DNA from 2 places in the Bacillus sp. KICET-3 genome. Region 1 is predicted to be linked to the other one. Evidence: riboswitches for the same ligand, from Rfam matches in the RefSeq annotation. Region 1 holds a riboswitch; the other holds the start of a gene.

Region 1 (14,960 bases):
ATTCCAATGACGCTGAGCAACCATGCGATGAAAAGGGCGACAAAGACGACTAACGCGATGACAGTCACTCCTGCCTTGTTTAAAAAAGAAAATTGATCATACAGCCAGTCCAGGTTGAAAATATCGTCTAATTGCGTATAGATGGCTAAAATCCCTGAAATAATCACGCCGATGCCGCTTGAAGTTGAAGCGGCAGCCAGAAACTCCCGTCCGCTCATTGTGTATGTGATATCAGCCGCCTCTTTTTCGGCCGGTTCGGCAGCGCCCTCTTCCGGAACAGGCAGCTCTCCGCTTTCAAAAGCAGCGATTTCTTTTTTTCTCTCAAACAGGGCGCGCTTGATATGTTCGGCTTCGGCCTGTGAAATGGCTGCAAGGGTTACTTCAGCTTCTTTTCCGCCTCCTGCCGTTTCGACCTGAAGTTTGACAAGCTTGAATATTTGCTGGATGATGCCCGCGCTTGTATTGACTGTTTGAATACGCTCGATTGGAATGTACCTTTTTTTCTTCGTCAACAGACCTTCCTCGATCCGAAGCTCATCCTCTTCAATCCTGTAGGTGAATTTTCTCCATTTTATGATGCTGCTTACAATCAAAAAAATGAAAATCAAACACACAGCGCTGTACGCTGTGATCGTCACCACATGGTTCTTATTCAAAAAAAAGGCAACTCCGAAAGGAATGATATAGTTCTTCACTGTTTCAACAAGGCTGGAAAAGAAATTCAGAAGCATGGCTGCGGGATGGAGACGCTTCGGTTCAGACATCATTTTCTGTCACCCTTGCCAGACGGGAGATGAAATCTCTGAGCTGATCCGCTTCTTCCATATCAAGAGCCGGTATCGAATGGGTCGTAGCAGCTGTTGTAATTTGCACAGAAGCAAGGTTGTATTTTCTGAGCAGCGGCCCTTGTGATGTATCGACATGCTGCACTCTGACCATCGGCACGATCACGCGTGTCACTACGAAGATGCCATGCTGAATATCGATTTCATTCTCATGTACTTCATACCGCCAGATTCGGTGGCGGATGTTCGGAATAATAAAAATGATAATAACAGAAATCCCCAGCCATAAAACGGCCCCCAATATTCCGATCCACAACGGCCATTTAAAGAACACGGTTAATGTAAACAGTCCTGCGGCCATCAGAAATAATATACATGATGTGATGGAGGCGCTGATTTTCCATACTTTTACGCCCTCACGGCTGATTTGATTTTTCGGCTCGCTTCTCAACACTAGATTCCCCCAATCTTATGTCCTAATTACGATCCAGCCGCTCAAAATGTTTCACTTTTTAAAAAAGGCGAATCCGTTAAAAAGGATTCGCCTTTTGATTATGAATTATAGGATTTTTTTTGGCGTCTGTCACTTGAAGAACGCTTTTTATCATAGGACGAACGCGTGTTCTTTCCTTTTCCTCTGTATCCGCCGCCATCTCTGCGTTTTGTTGAGCGGTGGTTTTTATTCCGCTTCGTTCTGAGCGGTGCTTCTTCTGTCAAGCGTACAGGTGTATTATCCGGCTCTTTTGTCATCATTTTAATGGCAGCCGCTACGACTGTAACAGCGTCATGGTCTTCCAGCAGTTCAGCTGCAGCGGACATATAAAAGTTAAGATTGTTGTCTTCAATAATCGTCCGGATGCGGTCAACCGTTACCTGCTGCTGCCCTTCAATCGCCTCGTCAAGAGTCGGCGCTTTCATGCGGTCCATTTTGCGTTTTGTCGTTTGTTCAATCGCGCGCAGCATGTCCTTTTCACGCGGAGTGATGAATGTCATCGCCATTCCGGTCTTGCCGGCACGTCCCGTTCTTCCGATGCGGTGAACATAGCTTTCCGGATCCTGAGGAACATCAAAGTTATAAACGTGCGTGACTCCGGAAATGTCCAAGCCGCGGGCTGCAACGTCTGTCGCCACAAGCACTTCAATTGCGCCTTGCTTGAATTTGCGGAGAGCCACCATACGCTTCGCCTGTGTCAAATCTCCATGGATTCCTTCAGCCGTATAGCCGCGCAGATTCAACGCTTCCGTCAGTTCATCGACACGGCGCTTCGTGCGGCCGAATACGATCGCAAGCTCAGGAGACTGGATGTCAAGAAGACGCGTCAGCGTATCAAACTTTTTGCGCTCATGCACTTCAAGATAGAATTGCTGGATGTTTGACACCGTCATTTCCTTTGCTTTTACTTTAATGTGCTCCGGGTTGTTCATAAAGCGTTCGGCAATCCGCTTAATCGGCGCAGGCATTGTTGCCGAAAACAGCAGTGTCTGATGGTCTTCAGGCACATTGGAAAGAATGGATTCGATATCTTCGATAAATCCCATGTTCAGCATTTCATCCGCTTCGTCGAGGACAACGGTGTTCACCGTTTGAAGGCGCATCGTGCGACGGTTGATATGGTCAATCAGACGGCCTGGAGTTCCAACGATAATGTGGGGATTTTTCTTTAATGCGCGAATCTGGCGGCCGATATCCTGGCCTCCGTAAATAGGAAGAACCCGCGCGCGTTTATCCTGTCCGATTTTATATAGCTCTTCAGAAACTTGAATGGCTAATTCTCGAGTAGGTGCGATAACAATGGCTTGAATGTTAGGAGACTCGGGGTCGATTTTCTCAACAAGGGGGATGCCAAATGCAGCCGTTTTTCCTGTTCCCGTTTGTGCTTGTCCGATCACATCTTTATTTGCAAGACCAAGCGGAATCGTTTGCGCCTGGATCGGTGTTGCTTCTTCAAATCCCATGCGCTTAATCGCTTTTGTGAGATCAGAACTTAATTGAAAATCTTGAAACGTTATAGTCATGTATTCAAACTCCTTCTGCTTACTGTTTCAGTAATGTCGTGTTTCATCAATAAAAACTGCCCTTTATATAAAGGACAGGTTCATACTTATACAAAGCCCGAATTACTTTACATGTTATATTACCATTCCGATATGCGTTTTTCAACAAGACGACAATAAGGGATGTGCTTTGCGGGTGTTTTCATAAAGCAGGTTCATCCGGTTTTTTGAAAAAACGCCGGCGGGTCAGGGCATATGTATTCCGCGAAATGAAATCGCTGCGGCAAACATGCCGCTCCCCGTCGCAAACCGTCTTACCGCATGCCTTTTACACATTGTAACATAGGCTTTCATGGGTTTCGACAGTACAAGTTTATTTTTTCTTCAACCTGTTCCTTTCGCCATTATATTTTCCCGATTTGCGATCATTTATTTATGATCTCTTCAGAAAAGCTTCGACAGTATGAAAAAGAAATGAGGTGTTTTCTTCAAGACAAATATGGTGATGCGATTCCGGGAGCAGACATAGTTTTTTTTCGTTGGAAGGAATCGTTTCATATAAGTAAAAAGCGCTTGATACAGGTACGATTGAATCACGTTCTCCCTGAACGATGAGCACAGGGATACGAAGTTTTTTCAAAGCGGGTTTGGTGGCTTTGACGAGCTTGCGGAATTGCAAAGCGGAGGAAACAGGCGTGTTTGTCAGCTTTTTCTTGTATCTTTTGTATAGCTGATTGTCCTCCAGACTGCCTTGAAACGTATCTTTTATGACAGTTTTTAAATCTTGAATCAGCTGTGCGGGGCTGATATATCGGGCAGCCGCACTTAACAGCACAAGGCGGCTGACCGGATATTTTCCCGCCAAATAGGCGGCGATCATTCCGCCCATTGAAAAACCGATTACATAGACGTCATCGCATTCCTTCAGAAGGCGGATGAGCTCGACTTCCGCGCATGCAATCCATTCCTGATAACAGACGCCTTTTAAAACCGGAATGTCTCCGTGCCCCGGAAGCGTGATCATCTCAATCTTCCAATCGCCCGCTTGCTTCAAGTGGGCGGCCAGCGGCTCTATTTCATACGGAGCTCCTGTAAACCCATGAATGCATAAACACCCTATCATGACCTTTCACCCGTTTTCTTTTTGCTGTTTATCAAAAAAACCGACTGAATGATTCCATATGAAGAGCTTTTTGCACGCGAACCGGTTCCTTACAAATCTTTTACGACATCTTCAAGCTTCATTCCTCTTGATGCTTTCACCAGAATGAGATCTCCCCGATCCGCTTTTTCCTTCAGCACCTGTTTCAGGCTGTCTTTATCTTCGCGGCTAAAATGAAAAACCCGGTTTTCAGGGAAATGCTGAAGCGCCCCTTTTGCAATATATGCCCCAAGGTCTCCATATGCAAAAACAAATTCGATCAGCCCGGGATCAATCGATTGCCCGATTTCCTCGTGGAAGATTTTTTCATTTTCTCCAAGCTCTAGCATGTCGCCGAGAACAAGCAGTTTTTTGCCATACCCATCCAGCTGCTCGACAAGCTCGACCGCCGCCTTCATGGACGTCGGACTGGCGTTGTAGGCGTCATTGATGACGGCAATACCGGCTTCTGTTTTGACCAGCTCAAGCCTCATTCCCGTTACTTTCAGTGCTTTCAGCCCTTTGGCGATGTTTTCGCGGCTGACGTGCAATAGATCGGCCGCGGCAATGGCCGACAACGCATTCTTGACATTATGCTTTCCGAGGACAGGAATGAAAAAGGCGGTTTCGATCCCTCTGACACGGAAAAATGCGCCTTCTTCCGTCTGTTTTACGTCCTCCAGCTGGTAATCGAATGCCGGGTCTTCCCCGAATGTTTTTGTCTGATATGGCGGATGAATGATTTTTTCGGAGAGAAGCGGTTCATCTCCGACATAAATCAGCGTCCCCTCTTGTGAAAGGCCGTTGACGATTTCCAGCTTCGCTTCTGCGATTCCTTCTCTTGAACCGAGTTCAAGCAGGTGTGATTCGCCGATATTTGTGATGACGGCGATATCCGGACGGGCAAGGCGTGTCAAAAAATCGATTTCGCCTTTTGCGCTCATTCCCATTTCAAGCACGGCAATCTCGGCATCTTCCGGCATTGCGAGAATGGTAAGAGGCAGGCCGATGTGATTATTATAGTTCCCTTCCGTCTTGTGCACCTTGTATTCGGTATTTAAAACAGCGTGAATCATATCCTTGGTCGTCGTTTTTCCATTCGATCCTGTCACACCGACGACTTTCACCTGAAGCTCGTCGCGGTATGCCTTCGCCAGTCTTTGCAGGGCTTTCAGCGTATCATCCACAATGATGACTGCGCGTCCTTCCGGCGGATTCGGCTCATTCCGATTCCACAGGACAGCCGACACACCGGCCTGAAAAGCCTGCTCTGCAAACGCGTGTCCATTGAACCGTTCCCCTGCAAGCGGAATAAACAATTGTTCTTTCTCCAACTTTCTGGAATCTGTTGACACACCCTTTACCAATCGTTCGCCAAACGACTGATCCAGAAGAGTGCCTTCCGCCATATCGGCGATTTCTTTTACTGTTCTCTTTATCATGTCTGTCCCTCTCTTTCTCCAGCAAGGAAAAGAGACACTACCCGAAAAAAGATAGTGTCTTACAGCTTATAGAGAGCGGCGGTTGTCCGCTCCCCAAAAACCCGGCTGGGATGAATCAAGGCTTGCCGGCTTCCGGCCTGCCCCTCGATTAAAATGTATGTTTGATCTGCTGTTTTTCTTGATGACGCTCAACGGCCAAATCGACGAGCTTTTCGATCAGATCGGAATATTCGATTCCGGATTCCTTCCATAAAAGAGGAAACATGCTAAATGGGGTAAAACCGGGCATTGTGTTGACCTCATTGATCAAAACCTTTCCTTCATTGGTCAGGAAAAAGTCCGCTCTGACAAGGCCTGAGCCGTCAATCGCCTGAAAAGCCCTGATTGCCATCGTCCGCATTGTTTCGTATTCTTCTTCTGCCAAAGAAGCCGGAATAATCAAGTCGGTATCGCCGTCTTCATATTTTGCTTTATAGTCGTAAAAATCCTTCTTCGGAGCGATTTCGCCCGCCACCGAACAGATCGGTTCATCATTTCCAAGAACGCCGATCTCAATTTCACGGCCGATGACGCCTTCTTCCACGACGATTTTGCGGTCATATTGGAAAGCCAGTTCAAATGCCTGATCGAGCTCTTCACGATTCCGGCATTTGCTGATGCCGACGCTTGAGCCGAGATTTGCCGGCTTGACAAAACACGGATAGCCGAGCTCTGCTTCGACTTGATCATAGCTTTCTTCTTTCGCTTTACTCCAGGTTTTTTTCACAAAAGACACATATTTCGCCTGGTCAAGACCCGCTTGAGCGAACAGATGCTTCATAACCACCTTATCCATTCCTGCTGAAGAAGCAAGAACCCCGTTTCCGACATACGGAACATTTAACAGCTCAAGCATGCCCTGAATCGTGCCGTCTTCTCCGTTCGGCCCGTGCAAGAGCGGAAAAACAACATCGACCGGCTCTTCATCCTGTCCGGATTGTCCCGGGAACATATCCCGGTTCAGCAATGCAGGTGAAAATGTCTGACCCGTCTGTTCAAATTGAAGCATTTTTACGTTTGAAACAGGTTCTGACAGCTGCGGCCCTCTCAGCCACTCGCCCTTTTCTGTTATATAAATCGGATGTATATCAAATTTTTCAGTATCCAACGCTTTTGTAACGGCTAACGCGGTTTGCAGGGACACATTATGCTCCGCAGATTTCCCGCCGTATACCAAACCTAATCTTGTCTTCAATTCGTACTCCCCCCACTGGATTCATCTTTACTATCTTATCACTTTCCCGGGAAAATGATCTAATGATTTTAAACTTATTAAGCAACTGAAAAAAAGCATTTATATGTAATTCCTTCTCATTTTATATTAAAATGACTTTGAAAAGGAGAGATGGCAATTGAAAAAAATCACAACTGCAGCACAATTTAATGAACTCATCCAATCCGATAAAGAAATCATCATCAAGTTTTACGCCGATTGGTGCCCTGACTGCACACGGATGAACATGTTCATCGGGGACATCCTTGAGGCATACAAGGAAAACAAGTGGTATGAACTGAACAAAGACGACCTTCCAGAGCTTGCAGAGCAATATCAAGTCATGGGCATCCCAAGCCTCTTGATTTTCAAGAACGGAGAAAAAACAGGTCATCTTCACAGTGCAAATGCCAAAACGCCTGAAGAAGTAAATGAATTTTTATCAGAACATATCAGTTAATTCGTTTCACATCTGTTTTTTATGTCTTTCGGCACGGACGGGGCTTGATCTGTCCGTGCTTTTATATATATAGCTGCTTCATCCGTCATGATAAAAGACGGTCTAACGCCATATTTGTTACAAATAAAAACGGAAGATGCATTAGATCGACAAAGTATTTCCCGGGAAACGAGCAGACGACAAAATCGATCAAAAAAGTCCTTGATTCGATCATTAAATTCAGGTAGAATGTTTTTTGTTCCTATTTTGCAATTATTTTTTCTAGTTGAGTGAAGCCCATGTCGGCTTCTTTTTTTATTTGCTTTCATGGAAATATATTCATATTATAGAGTTTTCTTCAATACGGTGTTAGAGGTCTCACTTTACAGAGTGCGATTTGCTTTTGTATAATTGATAATGATTATCAATATCATATAGCTGTTGCGAGGTGAATATTGTGCCCCCTCAATCTGAAGATAGAAAAATGCAAATCATACAGCGGTTCATTCAGCTTGGAATATACAAAAAAGCGGAACGGCACCTTTACGAATTGTCCTTGAACGAACTTGAAAGCGAATACGAATCTATAAAGCGAAGAAAGGCGGACAACCATGTCAAAACGAAAAATTAAAACCTATCATCAGCTTGTCGACGAATATAAAAAAGAAATCATCCGCAGCCATAAGGAAATGGACATGATTTATGACCGGATCGACCGCAGGCTGACGGCCGTTTCCAAAGGAAAACAATCATGAAAAAAAGCCGGGCAGTTGTCCGGCTTTTTTATGTTTCGCTGAACGCCTTTCCGGCAAGCTTGGCGATGGTCGCATCATCCATTGGCGGGTTGTGAAGACCCGCCCTGACGTCCCGGTAATATCTTTGCAGCGGGTTTGTCCTTGCGAGGCTCTTCGCTCCGACGACCCGCATCGCTTTGTCCACAACATTGATCGCCGCATTTGTGACCGCATGTTTAACAGCTCCGAGTTCTCCTGTCAATTGACTGCGGCGTTTCGGATCATCATAGATTTCTGCGACATGGTACAAGAAATGACGGGCCTTCATCAGCTCCAAATCAATCTCCCCGATATGCCGCTGAACAGCGGGCACTTCTTTAATCGGCCCTTTCAAGCTGTTCGGCGTATAGACATTTGCAAAATGAACCGCATAATCCCTCGCCGCTTGGGCGATTCCGAGATAGACGGCCGGAATGTGAAGAAGCCAGCCGTTGATGCTTTCCGTTCTTTTGCCGGTTAGAAGCTCTACAAGCATTGAATCGTCAAGGCGGACATCTGTCAGCACAAGATCGTGGCTTCCCGTTCCTCTCATCGCGATCATATCCCATGTTTCCTCAATCGCCAGACCTTCAGCATCCTTGTGAATCAAAAAGACACCGATCGTCTGTTTTTCTTCGATCCATGCGGTGACAAGGAAATAGTCAAGCACAGGGGACATGGTCGTAAAGATTTTTCTGCCATTTACGATCCAGCCGCCCCCTTCTCTCACGGCATTGGTGCCGGGGCGTCCGCCTCTTGTGGGACTGCCGGTCTGTGCTTCGCTTGCCGCCCTGTTAACCAGCGCCCCCTTCAACGATTCTTTGGAAACCATCGAAAACACGTCGGGATCCCAGCTGTTTCCTTCCGCCAATTCCCCCATGACACTCAAATGCCAGCCGATGCTGAGAGCGGTTGGACCGTCTCCTTTTGCCAATCTTTCCTGAAATAAAAGCATGTCATAAAGTGAAATGCCTTCACCTCCGTACCTTTCCGCCACCGTCAGCGCGGTATAGCCCGAATCGCGCAATTGCTGGATATGCTCTTTTGGAAAAAGAGCATGTTCATCATAATAAGCGGCCGTTTTCGCAAATTCATCTGCGAGTTTCCCGATTTTTTCGAGCCATTCCCGCTGTTTTTCGTTTTTTACAAATAATGAGCACACATGGAAACCCCCTGACATTATTCCGATCAATTTAATATGTATTATAGTTTGCGAAATGCTGATGCGCAACCAATGAGTATTATAAAAAAGCGCGCTCTCGAAGCGAGGCGCACTTTCATTTACGCGGTTTGTCCGTCTTTCTTCATTCCGAGGTAAATCAGCATGTATGTCAAATAGCCCATCGTGATGACAAGACCGCCGAAGAAAAAGTCGGAAAACAGCGGTTCCTCATATGCGGCGATGCCGGCAAGCACGATCCAGCTTGCATACAGATAGCCGATAAAAAAGCGGAAACCAGTTTTTAATTTATATAACATTAACAAACCTGCAAGCGAAAACAATCCAAGCGCAAGTCTAAAATAGACAAGATGGTCAAAATGAAAAGCAAAAGAGACAAATGAAAATGACAACAGCAAGATCATCGGCATTGCCGTAATAAATTTTCGCATAGATTGGTCATCTCCTATTCCCTTATTATAAGGAAAAATAGGAGCATAAAACTGTAACCGCGACATGTTTCACAAAAATGTCATGCCTCCGCCACCGCTTTTACAGTTTGATGTCCCGTTTGCAGAAGCTCCACCAGGCCACACCGATAAAAAACACAAAATGAATGGCGATGATAACAATCGAAAATACCGGGGTCATTCCTGTAAAAAGCGTTTTTGCATGTTCGCCGTATTGCGTAAAATCGGTGTTGGCAAACAGCAAAAATTTTCCCCAAGGATTTTTTAAATACGCCATAATCGTCACAAGCGTTTTAGCTCCGTACAGCACGGCAATCGACACCATGATGCTGAGGGCGCTGCTTCTGAACAAAGCCGAACACAGGAACGCAAAAGCGGCCATCAGAAAAACCTCAAGCCATTGCGAGCCGATCATGCTTAACGTATTGAAAAATAATGTCCCGGCCTTTGGATCGAGTTTTGCTCCAAAAAAGACAAGACCGAACAGCAGTGAAAAGCCGTAATAGATCATAAAAAGCCAAATGCTTGCAAGCACGATTGTCAAAAACTTGGAGATCAGGATTTTCTCTCTGCTGACAGGGCGGATCAGCAAAAATTTAATCGTCTTTTTGTCATACTCAAATGAAATGATCGAAGCCGCCACTACAATCGTAAGACCCTGCAAAAGAATATTCAGGTTGGGCGCAAAAGAAAAGTAGCCGATGAAATGATCATCCGCGCCTGCGCCAGCCAAAATCCGTTTTGTCACCAATGCAAGCAGAAACTGAAACACAACAATTAACGCCAGCGATACAACGGTTACTTTTCGCTTGACCAGCTTGACATGCTCATTTTTAATCAGCCGAAACATCTGAATCTCCCTCCTCCATCGCAGCGGTTAATGTCATATATTCATCCTCAAGCGACTGTTTAAAAGGAGCAATCGAATATACATCAATATCATGGATGACAAGCTGTTTATTTAAAGCGGGAATTTGCCTTTTTTCAGCTTTGACAGCCAACAGCCCTTTTTCCATCCATGCTTCATAGCCATTCTCGGTCAGCCATTGAAGCGCCTTCTCCTGAGGCTGCACCTCCAAAAGCGCTGTTTCAAGCTTTTCTTCCGCCTCAGTCAGGCTGACTGAAGATTTCACCCTGCCTTTTTGAAGGATGACGACCCTGTCGCACAAATCTTCAACTTCCTTCAACAAGTGCGTTGCAAAAAGAATGACGGTCTCTTCCTCTTTGGCCAGCTCCCGCAGATGTTCCCGGAAATCCTTCATTCCCGCCGGATCCAAACCGTTCGTCGGTTCATCCAAAATCAGCAGCTTGGGACGGTGAAGAATCGCCTGGGCAATTCCAAGACGCTGTCTCATTCCAAGCGAATAGGTTTTCACTTTATCGTCAATCGCATCTTCAAGACCAACGCGGCCGACCACCTCTTCCAGCCTCTCCTGGCTGATCCCGGAATGCATATTGGCATAATGTTTAAGATTTTCATAGCCTGTAAGATATGGATAGAATTCAGGATTTTCCACAATGGCGCCAACAGATTGAATCGCTTTTTCAAATTGGCGGTCAATCGGGAAACCGTTAATGATGATCGAGCCGCTGCTCATTTTGATTAACCCGGTGATCAGCTTGATGAGCGTCGTTTTTCCGGATCCGTTCGGACCAAGCAGGCCGATGATTTCCCCCTTGCCGGCCTTAAGATGGATGTCTTTCAGTATCGTTTTGCCGTCAATGATTTTATTGACGCCTTCTATATGTAAAACAGGATGATCAGTCATGCTTGTCCTCCTTTTTCCAAAAAAATAAACAGTGCCAAAAGGCACTGTTTGATTATAGCATTTTTCACCGCATTACATAGACACTTCTGAATGAGGCGCTTCGATTTTGCCATGCTTTTTCTCCGTTTCGGTAACAATCACGGCACATGCCGCATCCCCTGTCGTGTTGACAGCCGTCCGGATCATGTCTAGAAGTCGGTCAATTCCCAAAATTAAGGCAATTCCGGCAACAGGAAGATTAACAGATTGAAGAACCATCGCCAGCATGATCAGACCCACGCCGGGCACCCCTGCTGTACCGATGCTTGCCAGCACGGCGGTCAACACAACCATCAACAGCTGTGGCATTGTGAGATCCACCCCGTAAACCTGAGCGATAAAGATGGTCGCAACCCCTTGCATGATCGCCGTTCCATCCATGTTGATCGTAGCACCGAGCGGCTGAACGAAACTGCTGATCGGCTCCGGCACTTTCAGCTTTCTTTGCGCGACATCCATGGAAACCGGCAGTGTCGCATTACTGCTTGACGTACTGAACGCAACGATCATAACCTCTGAGAAGTCCTTAAAGAATGTAATCGGATTCCGCTTTGCGAACAATGCAATCGTCGTACCGTAAGTGACGATCGTGTGGATGACAAGTGCCAATATGACAACGATCATGTACAATCCCATCGCTTTGATCGCGCTCCATCCCTGGCTGCCGATTGCTGTCGCGATCAAACCGAACGTCCCATACGGCGCAAATTTCATCACAAGGTTGACGAGATACATCATCAATTCGTTGCCTTGTTCAACCACTTTCAGAAGAGCGTCCGCTTTTTTCCCGAGCATTGTAATCCCGAGTCCCACGAGGATGGAGAAAGCGATGATTTGCAGCATATTTCCTTCGGCCATCGCTTGAACCGGATTTGTCGGAATGATGTTCAGCAGCGTTTCCGCTATGCTCGGCGCTTTTTCGGCTGAATATTCCGCAGAGCTTGTATCATATGACCCGATTTCTCCCGGTTTAATGACCAAGGCCAAGATAAGGCCGATAATGATGGCGACCGCTGTTGTCGATAAAAAGTACGCGATCGTTTTCGCACCGATTCTGCCGAGCTTCTTGGGATCTCCAAGCCCCGCTACCCCCAATGTCAGAGAAAAGAATACAATTGGAACAACAAGCATCTTAATGAGATTTAAAAAGATGGTCCCGAGCGGCCCGAATAGGAACGTATTGAGCTTCGAGAACAGGTCAGGCGATGTGACGTTTAACACAATACCGACTACCGCACCAAGAATTAAACCAATGATGATTTTCGTTGCCAATTTCAATAAAGTTTCCCCCTTTTGAAAAAAAGCCCATGAGAGAGGTCTCCCATGGACTTTTACCATTTGATTTGGTTCCACATGACTCTCTTCACGTTGATGAGGTTAGCTGACGGGTTCGGACGAAGAGATGTCCGTCTTTCCGCTCGCATGGAACGGAAAAATTCACCCCAAATGATCGGGTCCCCCACTCCTAAAAAAGGATTAAACGTGTGGCGTTATAAAGTTATATTACATTTATACCTGATAATTCGAAATATGTAAACAACCTTTTTCATTTTACAATTTTTTGCTATTTATTAGGATTCGCGTCCCGGTTTTCGTCCTTATTTGTCACCTCAAGAACATCAAGGCAAAACACAAAAATCGGAATCCCGATGATCAGGCCCCAAATGCCTATGAAATGCTCTGAGAAAATCAACACGATAAACGTGAAAAAAATCGGCAGCTCCGTCTTTGCAGACATCAATTTCGGATTAAGGAAATAGGTTTCAATCGCATGGACGATCATAATGACGAGCACCAAGGAAACGATATAAGCCATTCCGCCGATGCTGTAGGCGATAAAGCTTAACGGAATAAGAGAAATGACAACGCCGGCGACAGGAACCAAACCGAGGAAAAATACCATGACCGCCAGGCCGAAAAGCTGAGGAAAACCCATGATTCCAAGGGCGATGGTCGTTAACGCGCAGTTGACAGAAGCGATGATGAACTGAGCCTCAAGCACCTTGCCGAAAGTTCTCGTGAATTTTCTACCGAAAAAAGCAATCTCCTCATAAAAAACGGCCACTTTGCTCGTTTTAAATTTATCCATCAAATTCATGACTTTATCTTTTTCAATTAAGAAAAACATACTGAGAATCAAAGACATCACCATTTGCAGACCGAATGTGCCGATGTCCGTAATATATGTATAGATAAAGTTAAGTCCCTTTTCCAAATACGATGTCAGGTTGATATCGCCGAACATATTGGTGATCATATCGAGAAAAGGGATGCTGTCTGGATGAGAAGCGATATATTTTCCCTGTTTAATCAGCTGCTGAATCTGCTTGACGATAACAGGATAGTACAGCGCCCCGCCAAGCGAAAGCCCGAGAACAAGTGCAGCGTATAAACAGGATATAATCAGCTTCTGGCTGACTCTAATAAAGCGGTTTAAAAAATGTCTGATCACATTTTCCAAACGATTCATTAAAAATGTAAAAATAAATGTGAGCAGTATTAAATTCATCATGCTGCGTAAAAGGTATAAAACCCCCGTTAAAATAACAAAAACAAAAAAGCGCCTGACCCCAGGATGCTGAAAAAATTTAATCAACGCTGCCATTCTTGCACACTCCCACCAGTACTTTAGTCCTTAACTATTAGCATATTCAAGCTTTATAATTACAATTTGATGTATCATCTGTAAATTATATAACAAAAAAGCGCGGAAATCTCTTTCCGCGCTTAAATAAATCATAAAAAATTTTATATTTCAAAACAGCGAAAAAAATATACACCAGACGCCGGTTTATCACTGTTTGGCCATCGGTTTGATAGGTCTGTCTACTCAAATCCTTTAGTAGGATGCAGTGAAGAAGAGAAGGCCCCCAATGGAGCCCCCCTCTCTCCTTTTTAACCGCTTCTTCTTTGTCTTCCGCCTTTTTCGCCGATATCGCGGTAAAAATCTTTATCATGGTTTTTGCTTGTGGCTTCTCCGCCTTTTTCACCGATTTCCTGGTAAAATTCCTTTCCATGGGTTTCGCTTGTTTTCTCTCCGCCTTTATGGCCGATCTCCTGGTAGAACTCTTTGTCATGGTTTTCGCTTGTGGCCTCTCCGCCTTTTCGGCCGATCTCCTGGTAGAATTCTTTGTCATGGTTTTTGCTTGTAGCTTCTCCGCCTTTTTCACCGATCTCCTGGTAGAATTCTTTGTCATGGTTTTTGCTTGTGGCTTCTCCGCCTTTTTCACCGATCTCCTGGTAGAATTCTTTATCATGGTTTTTGCTTGTGGCTTCTCCGCCTTTTCGGCCTGCTTCTTCCCGGCTCATTTTGTTATCATTGTTGTCTGCCATTTTGAATTCCTCCTTTTTAAGTGGTATGGTTTTTACATTCCACGTCTGAAAAAGAGTAAACAAAAATAGCACATTTACGAAAGAGCCGGGAGAACATTCGGGATGATCAACGCTTATTACGCCCTGCAAGCGACCGTCCATTCCGGGACAAGGGCCGGCGAATGGCGTTTCAATGCCCGTCCGATCTCTGCCGGATCTTCTATCAGCTCAATATGGCTTGAATGAAACGTGTCTTTTTGATTTGTTGTTTCATAGATAAGATCGTGATCATTCTTCATGAAATTCATATAATCCTGTTTCGTCTTCCAAAGCGCCATGATCACGGCTTCAGGCCCTTCTTCAGCCTCCAGCCAGCCGCCCCAC
Region 2 (14,960 bases), 2.1 Mb from region 1:
TTCAGGCTTCAGACTGCCGGATGATCCAGAAACACCGGTCATCATGGTCGGACCAGGAACGGGAGTCGCACCATACCGCGGCTTTCTGCAGGCGCGCCGCGTCCAAAAAGAAGCTGGGGCAACGCTTGGCGAAGCCCATTTGTATTTTGGCTGCCGTCATCCGGAAGAGGATTATCTATATCGCGATGAATTAGAAAAAGCAGAGCGGGATGGGATCGTACAGCTGCACACTGCATTTTCGCGGCTGGAAGGCCGGCCGAAAACATATGTTCAGGATCTGATGAAGGAAGACGCAGAAATGCTGATTCATCTCCTGGATAAAGGTGCCCGCTTATATATTTGCGGAGACGGCGCGCGAATGGCTCCGGACGTCGAGCGTACTCTGTGCGAGGCATATGAAAACGTATATCGGGCAAGCAGAGGAGAGGCGCAAAACTGGCTCTCCAATCTGCAAGCAGAAGGACGCTATGCAAAAGACGTCTGGACTGCCGCCGTTTCTGCCGAGGCATCTTTATCGTTCCAGGCGTAAACGCAAAAAGAGACAACCCGTTTAGGTTGTCTCTTTATGACTTTGAAAATATTTCGTTTATGTAAGAGATGATGATGGCTGCCAGAACAAGAACCGATAAAATATAAACGGCTTGGGCAGGCGTTTCCCAGCCGCTGAAAAAAGGCAGGCTGATGATCGATTCACGGCCTTTGATGATCACAAACGCCAGCAAAGCCGTTCCGATGATCACGCCCGTTCCTTTCCAGAGAAGCGCTTTTCGGCTCTCCTTTTTCATCTCGTCCCATATGTACATCAAGGCGAATACAAAGCCCGCAATGGATAACATGTCAGGCAGTATGCCGCTGTTATTCAATCTCCATCTTAGACAAATGCCCAAAACAATAGAAACCATCAATCCGCAGAATCCCGTTTTCTTCAGCAAAGAAATCCCCCTCCGTCAAACATGATAGCGGATCGTAAGGGAAAAGCCAACATGACGGACTGCATTCGATTTCTAAAAACGGCTGATCTTCAGAAGGAAATGTCATGCCGGCTTTGATCTATATATCGGCGTTGGTTGAAAAAGGTTTAGGTCAATCCTTTGCTTCAACACATTCCCTTGACAGCTGTTTCTTTTCCCTTTCGGCAAAGAAAATCACCGGGTAGGCGATCAATAGCAATCCCGCAATAAAAGCGATGATTCCCGTCCATGCGAAATGGATCCAGAAAAAACCGCCGAACGAACCTGCCAGGCTTGAGCCGAGATAATAGCTCAGCAAATAAAGGGAAGAGGCTTGAACGCGCTGATCATCGGCCTTCTGGCCAACCCAGGAGCTGGCGATCGAATGGGCGCCGAAAAATCCGAACGTAAAGACGGCAATGCCGGCAATTTTCAGCGGCAGCCACGAGAAAAGCGTGATCAAGGCGCCCGAACCCATGATGGCGATGGCGATTTTGATCATCAATGGGCTGCCGAAGGCGTCGGCTTTCTTTCCCATATAAACCGAGCTGAGCGCACCCGCCAAATAAACGATGAAGATCAAACCGATGACCGTTTGCGACAGCCGGTATGGAGGGGCCATCAGCTGAAATCCGATATAATTAAACATCGTGACAAAGCTGCCCATTAAGATAAAGCCAAGAGAAATCAGCAGCATGAGCCGCCTGTTAACAAGAACGGCTCTGTAAGCTCCGCATGTTTTTTTGAAATTGGTTTGCTGTTTTACGGAGTGCCGGGGCCGCGGCAGCAAATGCCAAAACAGATAGCTCAGCACGACGGAAATGGCGCCGATGATGCCGAGCGCCTCCCTCCAGCCGAAAAGGTCTGTCAAAAGGCCGGTCAACAGTCTGCCGCTCATGCCGCCGAGGCTCGTGCCGCTGATGTAGAGCCCCATCATTTTCCCAAGCCCCTTCGGATCGAATTCTTCACCGACATAGGTCATGGCGATGGCCGGAACACCCGCGAGAAAGAACCCAAGCAGGCCCCTCATGACAAGAAGGGCGGCAAAGTTCGGGCTGAACGCTGTCAACAGGCCGAGGATGGATGTTGAAAAAAGCGACAGCGTCATGATCGTTTTGCGGCCAAATCCGTCCGCCAATGCCGCCGCCATCAGTAAAGAGAATGCCAATATGCCCGTTGAGATTGATAATGTTACACTTGCCGCCGCCGCGGAAATGCCGAATTCCTCTGCAAATACCGGCATCAGCGGCTGTGTGGTGTACAATGTGGCAAACGTGACAAAACCGCTGATAAATAAGGCGATGCTTGCGTGTTGATAGTCCTTCGTATGCGGCTGAATGTATTTCATGCTGGTCCCTCATTTCTGCAATCTAGCTCTATGATCCATCCTACGCTTTCATTTGTGATGTGTCTAATTTATAATAACTATAGATATGATGCATTTTTGTTATGATAAGGAGGTGAAAGAGTGGAGCTCCATCAAATTGACAATTTTATCGCCGTCAGCAAGCATCGGCATTTTACAAAAGCCGCAATGGAGCAAAGCATTTCACAGCCGGCTTTGAGCCGTTCCATCAAAAAGCTTGAGGAAGAATTGGGCGTGCCTTTGTTTATCAGAAAATCAAAATCTGTGCGGCTGACAAGGTATGGCGAACAGTTTCTCGTTAAAGCAAAAAAAGCGCGCCATGCGCTTGATGAAGGGGTTCAGAAGGTCCGACAAAGCGCAGATCCCGATTACGGAGAAGTCTCGGTCTCTTTTTTGCATACACTTGGTTCCTGGGTCATGCCGCAGCTCATCGCCGAATTTAAAAAACTGCACCCCCATGTAGGATTCCGCCTTTATCAAGGGGCGAACGAAGTGCTGCAGCACATGGTGGAAACGGGCGAAGCCGATATTTGCATGAGCTCGCCGCCGCTGCCGAACGAACTGCTTGAGTGGACCGTTTTGGATAAAGAGCCGCTTTATCTGGTGCTGCCTGCCGACCACCCGCTGGCCGGCCAAAAAGAAATCGCGATGAAAACGATAGCCGATGAAGATTTCGTCGGATTTAAGCCTGGATACGGACTTCGCTATGTGTTCGATCAAATGTGCCGGGATTTAGGGATCAGTCCGAAGCTTGCATTTGAAGGAGAGGAAGTATCGACCATTTTGGGGCTTGTTTCGGCAGGGCTCGGTGCGGCGATTCTGCCGAAAACCTCAGAACATGTCCATTCCCCTGTCGCGTACTGCCGTGTTGCAGATTACCGCTGTGAACGGATGATCGGCCTTGCCGTCTTAAAAGACCACTATTTATCGCCGGCGGCGAGCAATTTTAGAATGTTTGTCATTGATTACTATCAGAGAAACGGCCGTCCCTAAGAAAGGGAAAAGGAGTTCAGGGGAAAATCGGGGAGCGTGGGGAATCAGGGCCTTGCGAAGCTCTGAAAAAAGGAGCCGCCACCGAAACATGCCGGCTCCTTTTTGAAACCCCGTTTTATTTCTCATAATGTTGAAACTGAATATCCAATGTCCGCAGGTACGTTTGCAGTCCGGCATCTTGAATCGGAATGATGTAGGCGGCTTCGCCTGATTCGTTATGGTGGGAGTGCCATAACCCGGGCGGTGTAATGAACGCTTTTCCGGTTACCCAGTCGACTCTGACCGGATCAATGATTTCTTTTGTTTTGGGATCGATCCGGCTGCCGACCAATGTATACGTCCCTGGCGCGGCATAGGCGACAAAATCAAGAGCCACCGACTTATGGCTGTGGGGCGCTTGTTTGGAGCCCGGAGGAACGATTCCGAACATCGCCCACAGTACGTGTGTGATGGTTAACGTCTGATCGAATTTATCATTGTTTAACAGAACAGAAATACGGTTGCGAAAGCGGGCGTCGGGGGAATTGGCAGCTTCGGCTAATTTTTCTTTTGCCTGTTCGGCGGTGTAAAGAGTCGGCTTAAAGCGCGCTTCAGCTGCGTTTACTCCTAAATAGCGGAGAAGCGGCGAGTCTGTTATATAATAGATGGATGCGTCTTCCGCTGCGGTATGGCGGCTGTTTGAACCTGCGGGCAGCGTTAAAAAGTCGCCTTTATGCCACTGGATTGTTTCTCCATTGACATCTGTGCTGCCGGAACCCTCAATCACGTAATATAATTCGCTTGTCGCGTTCGGGCTCGTATTGATCGTATCACCCCTGCGAATCGTGATAAAGTGGGCGAGAAGGGACGGGCTTGATGCGGGATAATCGGTTTTAAGCTCTTTTGAGATGTCCAATGGAATCATCCGCGTATCCCCTGACCGGTACAATTCCGGCCCGAATTCTTTAACCGGCACCGGACTGATGCTTCCGCTTCCAATCGGATCGGAAGCGGTGGTATACTCGAAAAAACGGGCATGCTTCGTCAATTGTTCAGCACGGGTGTCAAAACGGGAATCGGTCGACATCTGAAAAACCTCCTGTTAATTTTTTGATAATTCTATCATATCTCACATGGAAGATGTTAGTAAACCGAAAAACTTGAGATTCATATAAAAAGATAAAGAAAGAGGGATTGGCAGTGGTAAAAGGATTAACCGGCAAACGGATTGCCATCGGCGGTTCGCGGAAAATCGAAGAGATCAGCACGCTGATTGAAAAACAAGGCGGGATTTCAGTCGCCCGCTCTCTTCAAGGAACCGTATTTTTAGCGGAAAAAGAAGTCGGGCCCGAATTGCAGGCCTTTGTAGAAACGGGAGCCGACTGGGCGGTTTTTACGACTGGAATCGGTACAGAAACACTTGTCAGTCTTGCAGAGAAGCTTGGGCTCCGTGACCGGTTTTTGCACGTAATCCGCCAGGCAAAGGCGGCATCAAGAGGATACAAAACCGTGTCTGCCTTAAAGAAGCTCGGCATTACTCCGGAGGCGTCTGATGAAGACGGTACGACGGGCGGGCTGATACACGCCCTTGAGCCTTACGATTTGGCCGGAAAACGGGTCATGGTGCAGCTCCACGGAGAAAATGCGCCGGCGCTGCTGGCGTTTTTAAAGGATAAAGGGGCATCCGTATTCCCGCTTTTGCCTTACCGGCATACCCCTCCGAAGCAGGAAACCGTCTCCTTATTGTGTCAAGAGATCATCGGCCGTGAGGTGGATGCGGTTTGTTTCACGACCGCCGTTCAAGTCCGTTCGCTTTTCAATTTCGCCAGAGAAGCAGGTATCGCGGGAGAAATCGTCAAAGCGTTTCAGGAACATGTGACAGCGGCCGCTGTCGGGAAAGTGACGGCAGAAGCGCTGAGAGAGGAAGGGGTTGAACGTCTGCTCGCTCCGGAGCTGGAGCGGATGGGGGCGATGATCGTCGAACTGTCCCGCTATTATTCGTAAAGCAAATAAAAAACGACATTCCACCCAAAGGAATGTCGTTTTTGTTATTTTTCCTGAATGCCGGGCTTTTCCTTTAATTTATCATTCAGCACACTGTCTTCCAAAACTGCGAATTTATCTCCGTAGACCCTTGTGATATGTTTTTCACCCCATGCGCACAGCGAGTCCAAGATATTCCGCAGGGTCCAGCCGTATTCGCTGAGCTCATATTCCACTTTTGGAGGAACCTGCTGGTATACGATCCGGTTAATGACGCCGTCTTCTTCTAATTCCCGCAATTGCTGGGTCAGCATTTTTTGCGTAATGTTCGGCATGAGCCGCTTCAATTCGCTTGTCCGCTTTTTACCGTGCGTCAAATGGCAGAGGATGACGCATTTCCACTTTCCGCCGATGACTTCGAGAGTTGCTTCAACCGAAATATTGTATTTTTTCTGCTTCATATTCTTCCTCCGATCGATAGGCACTTAAAAGTGCCTATCATACTTTTCAGTTCCTATAGTACTTGCAAGTGCGTACTTTTTTTTATCACTGATATGTACCATAATATCATTTGCCGGCAACAATTCGCTATACCAAAATCATAGGGGGAATCAAATGTCTTCTTTTCATAAAAAACGAAGTATATTAGCGCTTTTGGCTTTGGCCGTCAGCGCATTCGCGATCGGCACGACAGAGTTTATCAGCGTTGGCCTGCTGCCGCTGATTGCCGATGATCTGCATATTTCGGTTACGACAGCAGGGCTGACCGTATCTTTATACGCCTTGGGAGTCACGTTCGGAGCGCCTGTTTTAACAGCCGTTACATCGGTTATGTCCCGGAAAACGTTACTGCTGTTGATTATGATGGTGTTTATGATCGGGAACGGCATTGCCGCATGTGCCGGAAGCATCGGCGTTCTTTTGACCGCCCGCGTGCTCTCCGCATTTTCACACGGTGTTTTTATGTCGATCGGCTCGACGATTGCCGCCGGCCTTGTTCCGGAGCATAAAAGAGCCGGAGCGATTTCCATCATGTTTACGGGGCTGACCGTCGCGACGATTACGGGTGTTCCGATCGGCACTTTTATTGGGCAGCAATTCGGCTGGAGGTTTGCCTTTATTGCGATCGTCGCCGTCGGCGTATTGGCTTTTATTGCAAACAGCATCCTTGTGCCTGGCGACTTGCCGAAAGGCGTCCGGACGACATTCCGCAGTCAGCTGAAGCTTGTGAAAAGCGGCCGGTTATTGCTTTTATTTATCATTACCGCTTTGGGATACGGAGGCACGTTTGTCGTCTTTACGTACTTGTCCCCGCTGCTGCAGCATGTCACCGGTTTTAAAGAAGAAGCCGTCGCTGTCATTTTGCTTGTATACGGCATTGCCATTGCGCTCGGCAACATCATTGGCGGTAAAGCCGCAAACAAAAAGCCGCTGACCGCATTGTTTTATATGTTTATCGCCCAGGCTGCCGTGCTTTTCGTCTTGGCGTTTACAGCGCCTTTTAAGCTGGCAGGCTTGATCACGATCATTTTGATGGGATTTTTGGCTTTCATGAATGTTCCGGGGCTGCAGGTTTATGTCGTCATGCTTGCCGAACGGTTTGTACCGGGTGCGGTGGATGTCGCATCTGCCGTCAATATTGCGGCCTTTAATGCAGGCATTGCCATCGGATCATATTTAGGGGGGGTGATCACAGAATCGGTCGGACTCATTCATACCGCATGGGTGGGCGGATTCATGGTGTTGGGCGCCGTCGTGCTGACAGGCTTGAGCCTTGCTCTTGAACGCAAAGAACAACACGATGGCCGCAACTTGCAAAAAAATTTAGGGGATTGCATCTGAAAACAAAATGGATAACAGGAGGTCTCATATGATGACTGCAACACATTTACAAGATCGAACAGAATTGCATAATGGCGTGAAAATGCCCTGGTTTGGCATCGGGGTGTTTAAAGTGGAAGAAGGGCCGGAACTGGTGAATGCCGTGAAGACGGCCATCGCCCACGGCTACCGGAGCATTGACACGGCAGCGATATACGGAAATGAGGAGGGAGTCGGGGAAGGCATCCGTCAAGGCTTGCAAGAGGCAGGCATTTCACGAGAAGATCTATTTGTGACATCAAAGGTCTGGAATGAAGATTTAGGATATGAAGAGACAATCGCGGCCTATGAGAAGAGCCTCAGCAAACTCGGGCTTGATCAATTGGATTTATTTCTGATCCATTGGCCCGTTGAAGGCCGGTATAAAGAGGCGTGGCGGGCGCTTGAAACTCTTTATGAAGCTGGACGCGTCAAAGCGATCGGCGTCAGCAACTTTCAAATCCATCATCTTGAAGACTTGATGAAGGATGCGAAAATCAAACCGATGGTCAACCAAGTCGAGTGCCATCCGCGCCTGACGCAAAAGGAGCTGCAATCATTTTGCAGAGCGCATGGAATTCAGCTTGAAGCATGGTCCCCATTAATGCAGGGACAATTGCTTGATCATCACCTTCTGAAGGACATCGCGAAAAAGCATGGCAAAACCGCAGCCCAGGTGATTTTGCGCTGGGATTTGCAAAACGGCGTCATCACGATTCCAAAATCGACAAAAGCGCATCGGATCGCAGAAAACGCGGATATATTCGATTTTGAGCTGACCAATGAGGAGATGGCGCAAATCGATGCTTTAAACGAGAATACCCGGGTCGGCCCAGATCCTGATAACTTTGATTTTTAAAATGGAAGGCACCGTTCGAATGTTCGGACGGTGTTTTTTGGATTGTTCCCAACCCTTTATTCACAAGTGGAGATCAAGAAAATGTCAGGGATAATAAGAAAATAGAAGTAATCAAACGATTTGATGCTGTAAAAGGCTGATAAAAGATAAAAATAAGCCAATTTGGTCATTTATGAAGCTTTACACTAATATGCAACGAGCGTATTATAAATCTCATCAAAAATCTGAATAAAATTTCCAATTATCGTAATCGCTGAATTCCAGACTGGAAGCGGGGGAACCATTTTTTGTGGCGCGGCCACTTGGGGTGAATCCTTTTGAAAGGTAAGGTGACTCTTTGCACCTGAATCCGACAGCTAACCTCGCAAGCGTTTGAAGAGAACCCAAATGCGTGCGGAAAGCACGGTTTCTTAACTGTGCCCAAAACCAAAGCCGTAAGAGGTTTGTTCTCTTGCGGCTTTTTTTCATGCAAAAAAATCAAGGAGGTGAGGAAATGCTGGATATCGCCATGTGGGCCATCGTCGTCTGTTTAGCAGCAGTGATGCTGTTATTGCTGAAATGGGCGGGAAAAACGATCAGCTAATCGACAAAGCCGGGGAAGGAGGAATGTCCGATGATGTTACTGGCAGCTGCGGTCATCGCCGCGTTTGTCTACTTGATGTACGCTCTTTTAAATCCGGAAAAATTTTAACTGTAAACATATTGGGGGTTAAAGAAATGACAGCGTTTATTTCCATATGCTGCATCCTGCTGATCGCTTTATTGCTGGCTAAACCAATGGGGCTTTACATAGCAAAAGTATTCGACTACGCCCCTTCTGCAATCGATAGGTTTTTTTATCCGGTTGAACGCGTGTTTTATCGCATCGGCGGTGTGAAAGCGGAAAACCAATCCTGGAAAAAGTACGCCGCCGCTTTAATTGTCACGAATACGGTTATGATATTGATCGTTTACCTCGTATTCCGGCTTCAGGGAGTGCTGCCCTTAAATCCTGCTCATATTGCGGGAATGGAGCCGACACTTGCGTTTAATACGGCGATCAGTTTTATGACCAATACGAATTTGCAGCATTACAGCGGTGAAACCGGGCTTTCTCTGTTTTCACAAATGACGGCCATTATCTTTTTAATGTTTGCCGCGCCGGCCACTGCGCTTGCAGCTGCCATTGCGATGATTCGCGGACTAGCCGGAAAGCCGTTCGGAAATTTTTACATTGATCTCATCCGCTGCATCACTCGAATTCTGCTGCCGATTGCAGTGGTTGCGACAATTGTTTTTGTGGGTCTCGGTGTACCGCAAACACTTGATTCTTCCGTAACCGTAAAAACGATAACCGGAGGGGAGCAATCGATTTTGCGGGGGCCTGTCGCGTCCTTTTTATCGATTAAAGAGCTCGGAAACAACGGAGGGGGGTATTTCGGCGTAAACTCGGCACATCCATTCGAAAATCCAAATGGGTGGAGCAATGCGCTGCAAATGTTGCTTATGCTGTTGATGACCGTTTCCCTGCCGTTTACCTATGGAAAAATGGTTGGAAATCTGAAGCAGGGTCGAATCCTTTTCATTTCGGCAGGCTTGTTGTTTTTATTCATGGTTGGTGCAGCCTTCATAACCGAATCCGGCGGAAATCCGGTGATCAATCAAACGGGTATCCAGCATGGGGAAGGCAGTATGGAAGGAAAAGAAGTCCGTTTTGGAACTGTGTATTCAGCCTTTTATGCGATGGTCACAACTGCGAGTGAGACAGGAGCGGTCAATACGATGCATGATACGCTTGCGCCGCTTACAGGCCTCTTGGCATTGCTCAATATGATGCTGAACACGGTGTTCGGCGGCTTTGGCGCCGGATTTATGAATATACTGCTCTATGCGATGATCACTGTTTTCTTGTCGGGATTAATGGTCGGAAGAACGCCTGAATTTTTGGGCAAAAAAATTGAAGGAAAAGAAATGAAGCTTTTAGCAGTCACCCTGTTGATTCATCCGTTGTTGATATTGGGGGCCTCGGCGCTTGCCATCTTTACTCAGGTGGGGCGGGAGGCGATTTCAAATCCAGGTTTCCATGGGATCAGCCAAATTTTATACGAATTTACGTCTTCGGCCGCTAATAATGGTTCAGGATTTGAAGGGCTGAAGGACGCGACGCCATTCTGGAACTTATCGACAGGAATCGTGATGTTCATCGGCCGTTATTTCTCAATTGTTACGCTATTGGCGGTCGCCGGATCGTTGTGCAAGAAAAAAACCGTCCCGGAAACCATTGGGACATTCCGGACAGATTCAAGTATTTTCGCCGGCATTTTCATCACCTCGATTTTGATTGTCGGAGCGTTGACCTTCTTCCCTGTCCTGGTGTTAGGACCGGCCGCGGAATTTTTAACATTATGAAAGAGAGGATGCATAACATGAATGATTTGAACCATGCCCATCCGCACCTCGAATCAGATTCGGGCCAAATGTCGAATCAATCGATCGTAAAGGACGCGGTTAAAAGGGCTTTTATCAAATTACATCCGAAAACGATGGCTAAAAATCCGATTATGTTTATCGTTGAAATGGGATTTTTGATAACAATACTGCTGTCTGTGTTTCCGCAGTTTTTCGGCAGTACGGCAAATCCATGGTTCAATCCGGCGGTATCCGTCATTTTGCTGTTGACGGTTTTATTCGCCAACTTCGCCGAGGCGCTTGCTGAAGGAAGAGGAAAAGCGCAGGCCGATTCTTTAAAACAAACGAAGAAAGGAGTATGGGCCAATAAAGTAACAGGTGACGGAAAGACGAAAAAAGCATCGTCTGACGAATTGCGAAAAGGAGACGTTGTCATTGTTTCCCAAGGAGAAATGATCCCCGGCGACGGCGAAGTGATCAGCGGTCTCGCTTCAGTTGATGAATCGGCCATAACGGGTGAATCAGCGCCTGTCATAAAAGAGCCGGGAGGCGATTTCAGCTCCGTTACCGGAGGAACCCGGGTTGTCAGCGACTCGATTAAAGTAAAAATCACAAGTGACCCCGGCGAAACATTTTTAGACCAGATGATCGCTTTAGTTGAAGGGGCGGAAAGACAAAAAACACCGAATGAAATCGCGTTGAATACAGTGTTGACGAGCCTGACCATCATCTTTCTCATCGTTGTCGCGACACTTCCGTTTTTTACGGATTATCTCGGCTTTCACATTGACCCGGCGGTCTTGATTGCACTGCTGGTCTGCCTGATTCCGACGACAATCGGAGGGCTTCTGTCGGCTATCGGCATTGCCGGCATGGATCGCGTCACCCGTTTTAACGTACTTGCGATGTCAGGTAAAGCGGTTGAAGCCGCCGGTGATATTAATACGATTATTCTTGATAAAACCGGAACGATCACATTTGGAAACCGGATGGCGAGCGAGTTTGTCCCGGCCGGCCAAGAAACGCTTCAAACGGTCGGCGAATACGCGGCGCTCTGTTCCATTCATGATGAAACGCCTGAAGGACGTTCGATCATCGAGCTTGCCAAAAAACAATCCATTCCATTTGACGCTTCTGCCGCCGAAGACGGGGAATGTATAGAATTCAAGGCGGAAACCAGGATGAGCGGCATCAACCTTCCGGATGGAACAGCCATTCGCAAAGGCGCCGTTGACGCGGTGAAAAAATGGGTGATACAGAACGGCGGAACGGTCCCGCCTGATTTTGACCGGGAAAGCGAGCGAATTTCAAAAGAAGGCGGCACCCCTCTGGCTGTGGCTGCCGGGGATCAACTGTACGGTTTGATTTATTTAAAGGATACCGTAAAACCGGGGATGAGAGAACGCTTTGAAAAGCTTCGGAAAATGGGGATTAAAACGATCATGTGTACAGGCGACAACCCTTTAACAGCGGCCACGATTGCAAAGGAAGCCGGGGTGGATGATTTTATCGCGGAAAGTAAACCAAAAGACAAGATCGATGTGATCAAACGCGAACAAGCAGAAGGAAAGCTGGTCGCTATGACAGGCGATGGAACAAATGACGCGCCTGCGCTGGCGCAGGCCGATGTCGGGCTTGCCATGAACAGCGGAACAACGGCAGCAAAGGAAGCGGCCAATATGGTTGATCTCGATTCCGACCCGACGAAAATTATTGAGGTCGTATCGATCGGAAAACAGCTGCTCATGACCCGCGGCGCTTTGACAACTTTCAGTATCGCAAATGATATCGCCAAATATTTTGCGATTATTCCTGCGATGTTTATGACGGCGATTCCCCAAATGGCATCGTTGAATATCATGGGACTCGCTTCGCCGATGTCGGCGATTTTATCGGCGCTGATATTTAATGCGCTGATCATTCCGCTGCTTGTGCCGCTGGCAATAAGGGGAGTCGCATACAAGCCGATGAATTCAAACGCGCTGTTGGCCCGCAATTTATTGATGTACGGACTTGGCGGTGTGCTCGTCCCGTTTATTGGAATTAAGCTGATCGATATGATCATGCAGATCATGGTGTGAGGAGGATCAATCATGAAGGAAATCGGCCCTGTTATCAGAATCAGTCTGCTCTTGATGATCGTTTGCGGACTTGCTTATCCGTTGGCTCTGACCAGCATTTCACAAGCCGTAATGCCTGAAAAATCGATGGGAAGCCTTGTTTATGACAAAAAAGGAGAGGCTGTTGGATCTGAATTAATTGGCCAGCCATTCACTGATCCGCGCTATTTTAACAGCAGAGTATCAAGCATCGGCTATGATGCCTCAGGATCCGGATCGCCAAATGAAGCTCCGTCAAATCCCGCTTTGCTGAAACGCGTAAAAACATCCATTGAAAAATGGAAGCGGGAGAATCCCGATGTACCTGTCAATCAACTGCCGATCGATTTGGTCACAAATTCCGCATCGGGATTAGACCCCGATATCAGTCCTGCCGGAGCAGCAGCGCAAATTCCGAGAATCAGCCGGCTGACGGGAATATCGAAAAAACAGCTGCAGCAATTGGTTGAGGTACACACAAAAAAGGCATCCATGTTCAGTGAAGCGCGGGTTAATGTCTTGCTTCTGAATATCGACCTGAAAGAAAAACTAACATCAGGAAAATCTTGAAAAGAGGCGGAGAAGCTGTGATGCGAAAAAACAGCCGCGACTATCGAAGAAAAACGCCTGAAGAGCTGCTGGCAGAAATTGAACAGCTCAAAAGAGGGAGCTGGACGATTTATATCGGCTCGGCGCCAGGTGTAGGGAAGACGTACCGAATGCTTCAGGAAGCGCACGATGTAAAACGTGAAGGAATAGACGTTGTCATCGGTTTGGTCGATACGCATAACAGGAAGGAAACGGCTGCCTTGATAAGGGGACTTGAGGTCATTCCTAAACGAAAAATTGAATATAAAGGAAAAACGCTTGAAGAAATGGATGCCGCTGCGATTATTGAGCGAAAGCCTGATCTTGTCATCATCGATGAACTGGCTCATACCAATATACCCGGCTCGAAAAATGAAAAACGATACATGGATGTGGAAGATATATTAAGAGAAGGCGTCAATGTCCTGTCGGCCGTCAACATTCAGCATATTGAAAGCGTTCATGATATTGTCCAGCAAGTGACAGGCGTAAAAGTCAGGGAGCGGATTCCCGACCGGATCTTGGATCTTGCCAATGAAGTCATCCTCATTGATGTGACACCGGAAACGCTGCAAAAGCGGCTGCGGGAAGGCAAAATTTATGAACAGCATAACATCCAGCAGGCTTTGACTCATTTTTTCACAAAAAATAATTTGGCCGCACTCAGAGAGCTGGCCTTACGCGAAGTCGCCGATGATGTGGATGACCGGATAGAACGTCTAAACCGGCAGAACGGCTATAGCCGGCCAAGGGGAACAAATGAAAAAATACTGGTGTGCGTCCAGCATGGCAAAAATGCCGAGAAGCTGATCCGCCGGGGATGGAGAATTGCCAACCGGCTGAAGGCGGAGCTGTTTGTCTTACACGTGTCCCGCAAAGCCAAGGATCAAATGACGGCAAATGAAAGACATAAAATTCAGCAATGGGAACGTCTTTGCGGGCAATTTGGCGCCGGGTTTATCTTCCTGCCCTCAAATGACCGCCGTATTTCAGAGGCGATAACCGGGGTGGCAAAACAAAACAATATTACACAAATCGTGCTGGGACAGTCCGCCCGTTCCAGATGGGAGGAGATTTGGAAAGGATCAATTGTCAATAGTATGATGCGTCATACAGACGGAATCGATATTCATATTGTGTCAGATGATAAAACTTCCAATTGATTGAGGCTGCAGACACCGTTCGTTTCTTTCGAACGGTGTCCGTTTCAGCCATTCAGCGCAGCGGAACTGCTTTTTCCAGGATAAGCAGATTTTTTTTCATTTCCAAACCGCCCCGGTACCCTGTCAAACTGCCGTTTTTTCCAACCACCCGATGACAGGGGATGATGATTAAAAGCGGATTGGCCCCGATCGCCGCACCCACCGCGCGCACGGCTTCAGGGTTTTCGATCCGCTCCGCAATATCCGAATAGGAGCAGGTTCTTCCATAAGGAATGTCCCGCAATGCATGCCAGACGGCCAATTGAAAAGGCGTCCCATAAAGGTGGACGGGGCAGCTGAATTCTGTAAGTTCGCCATTCAAATACGCTGTCAGTTCATTGATATACGGCTGCATTGCTTGCTCATCCCGGACCAGCATATAGTCCGGGAACCTTTTTTTAGACCAGGCCGCCAGCTCATCAACATGCTGACCGGGCGATCCGACAAAACAAAGCCCCTGTGCTGTTGCCGCAATATAAAACGTCCATTGACTGTCACGAAGCATGCTCCAATACAAGATTTCAGCGCTCATAACTGTATCCCCCGCTTTCTTTTCCGAAACTCTGTCGGCGTCTGACCCGTTTTCTTTTTAAACAGGGAGGCGAAATAATCCGCATTCAGGATGCCCACCTTTGAAGCGATTTGTGAAATCGTTTGATCTGAAAACGCAAGAAGCCCGCACGCTTCTGATAT

Evidence for each region. Region 1 has a riboswitch for cyclic di-AMP ahead of R5H20_RS03000 (dicarboxylate/amino acid:cation symporter). Riboswitches for the same ligand answer to the same signal wherever they lie in the genome.
Region 2: another riboswitch for cyclic di-AMP. It lies ahead of kdpF (K(+)-transporting ATPase subunit F); the one in region 1 lies ahead of R5H20_RS03000 (dicarboxylate/amino acid:cation symporter).

Annotation. Positions count from the first base shown of each region.
Region 1 is NZ_CP137345.1:605,932-620,891, reverse strand. It holds gene R5H20_RS03065 (PH domain-containing protein) at 1-767, opposite strand, end outside; gene R5H20_RS03060 (PH domain-containing protein) at 757-1,236, opposite strand; gene cshA (degradosome RNA helicase CshA) at 1,338-2,801, opposite strand; gene R5H20_RS03050 (alpha/beta hydrolase) at 3,214-3,903, opposite strand; gene R5H20_RS03045 (UDP-N-acetylmuramoyl-tripeptide--D-alanyl-D-alanine ligase) at 3,993-5,363, opposite strand; gene R5H20_RS03040 (D-alanine--D-alanine ligase) at 5,512-6,597, opposite strand; gene R5H20_RS03035 (thioredoxin family protein) at 6,755-7,075, shown strand; gene R5H20_RS03030 (Fur-regulated basic protein FbpA) at 7,539-7,685, shown strand; gene fbpB (Fur-regulated basic protein FbpB) at 7,666-7,809, shown strand; gene R5H20_RS03020 (acyl-CoA dehydrogenase family protein) at 7,838-9,007, opposite strand; gene R5H20_RS03015 (hypothetical protein) at 9,109-9,438, opposite strand; gene R5H20_RS03010 (ABC transporter permease) at 9,539-10,306, opposite strand; gene R5H20_RS03005 (ABC transporter ATP-binding protein) at 10,290-11,225, opposite strand; gene R5H20_RS03000 (dicarboxylate/amino acid:cation symporter) at 11,298-12,542, opposite strand; cyclic di-AMP (ydaO/yuaA leader) riboswitch at 12,617-12,757, opposite strand; gene R5H20_RS02995 (AI-2E family transporter) at 12,829-13,869, opposite strand; gene gsiB (glucose starvation-inducible protein GsiB) at 14,160-14,597, opposite strand; gene R5H20_RS02985 (DUF4937 domain-containing protein) at 14,714-14,960, opposite strand, start outside.
Region 2 is NZ_CP137345.1:3,162,351-3,177,310, reverse strand. It holds gene R5H20_RS16200 (bifunctional cytochrome P450/NADPH--P450 reductase) at 1-529, shown strand, start outside; gene R5H20_RS16195 (YoqO family protein) at 564-932, opposite strand; gene R5H20_RS16190 (MFS transporter) at 1,084-2,298, opposite strand; gene R5H20_RS16185 (LysR family transcriptional regulator) at 2,419-3,309, shown strand; gene R5H20_RS16180 (cupin domain-containing protein) at 3,425-4,375, opposite strand; gene R5H20_RS16175 (uroporphyrinogen-III synthase) at 4,489-5,292, shown strand; gene R5H20_RS16170 (winged helix-turn-helix transcriptional regulator) at 5,337-5,732, opposite strand; gene R5H20_RS16165 (MFS transporter) at 5,836-7,113, shown strand; gene R5H20_RS16160 (aldo/keto reductase) at 7,142-7,990, shown strand; cyclic di-AMP (ydaO/yuaA leader) riboswitch at 8,232-8,377, shown strand; gene kdpF (K(+)-transporting ATPase subunit F) at 8,604-8,681, shown strand; gene kdpA (potassium-transporting ATPase subunit KdpA) at 8,708-10,378, shown strand; gene kdpB (potassium-transporting ATPase subunit KdpB) at 10,447-12,459, shown strand; gene kdpC (potassium-transporting ATPase subunit KdpC) at 12,472-13,047, shown strand; gene kdpDN (KdpD-like non-kinase potassium sensor) at 13,068-14,228, shown strand; gene R5H20_RS16135 (methylated-DNA--[protein]-cysteine S-methyltransferase) at 14,281-14,799, opposite strand; gene R5H20_RS16130 (bifunctional transcriptional activator/DNA repair enzyme AdaA) at 14,796-14,960, opposite strand, start outside.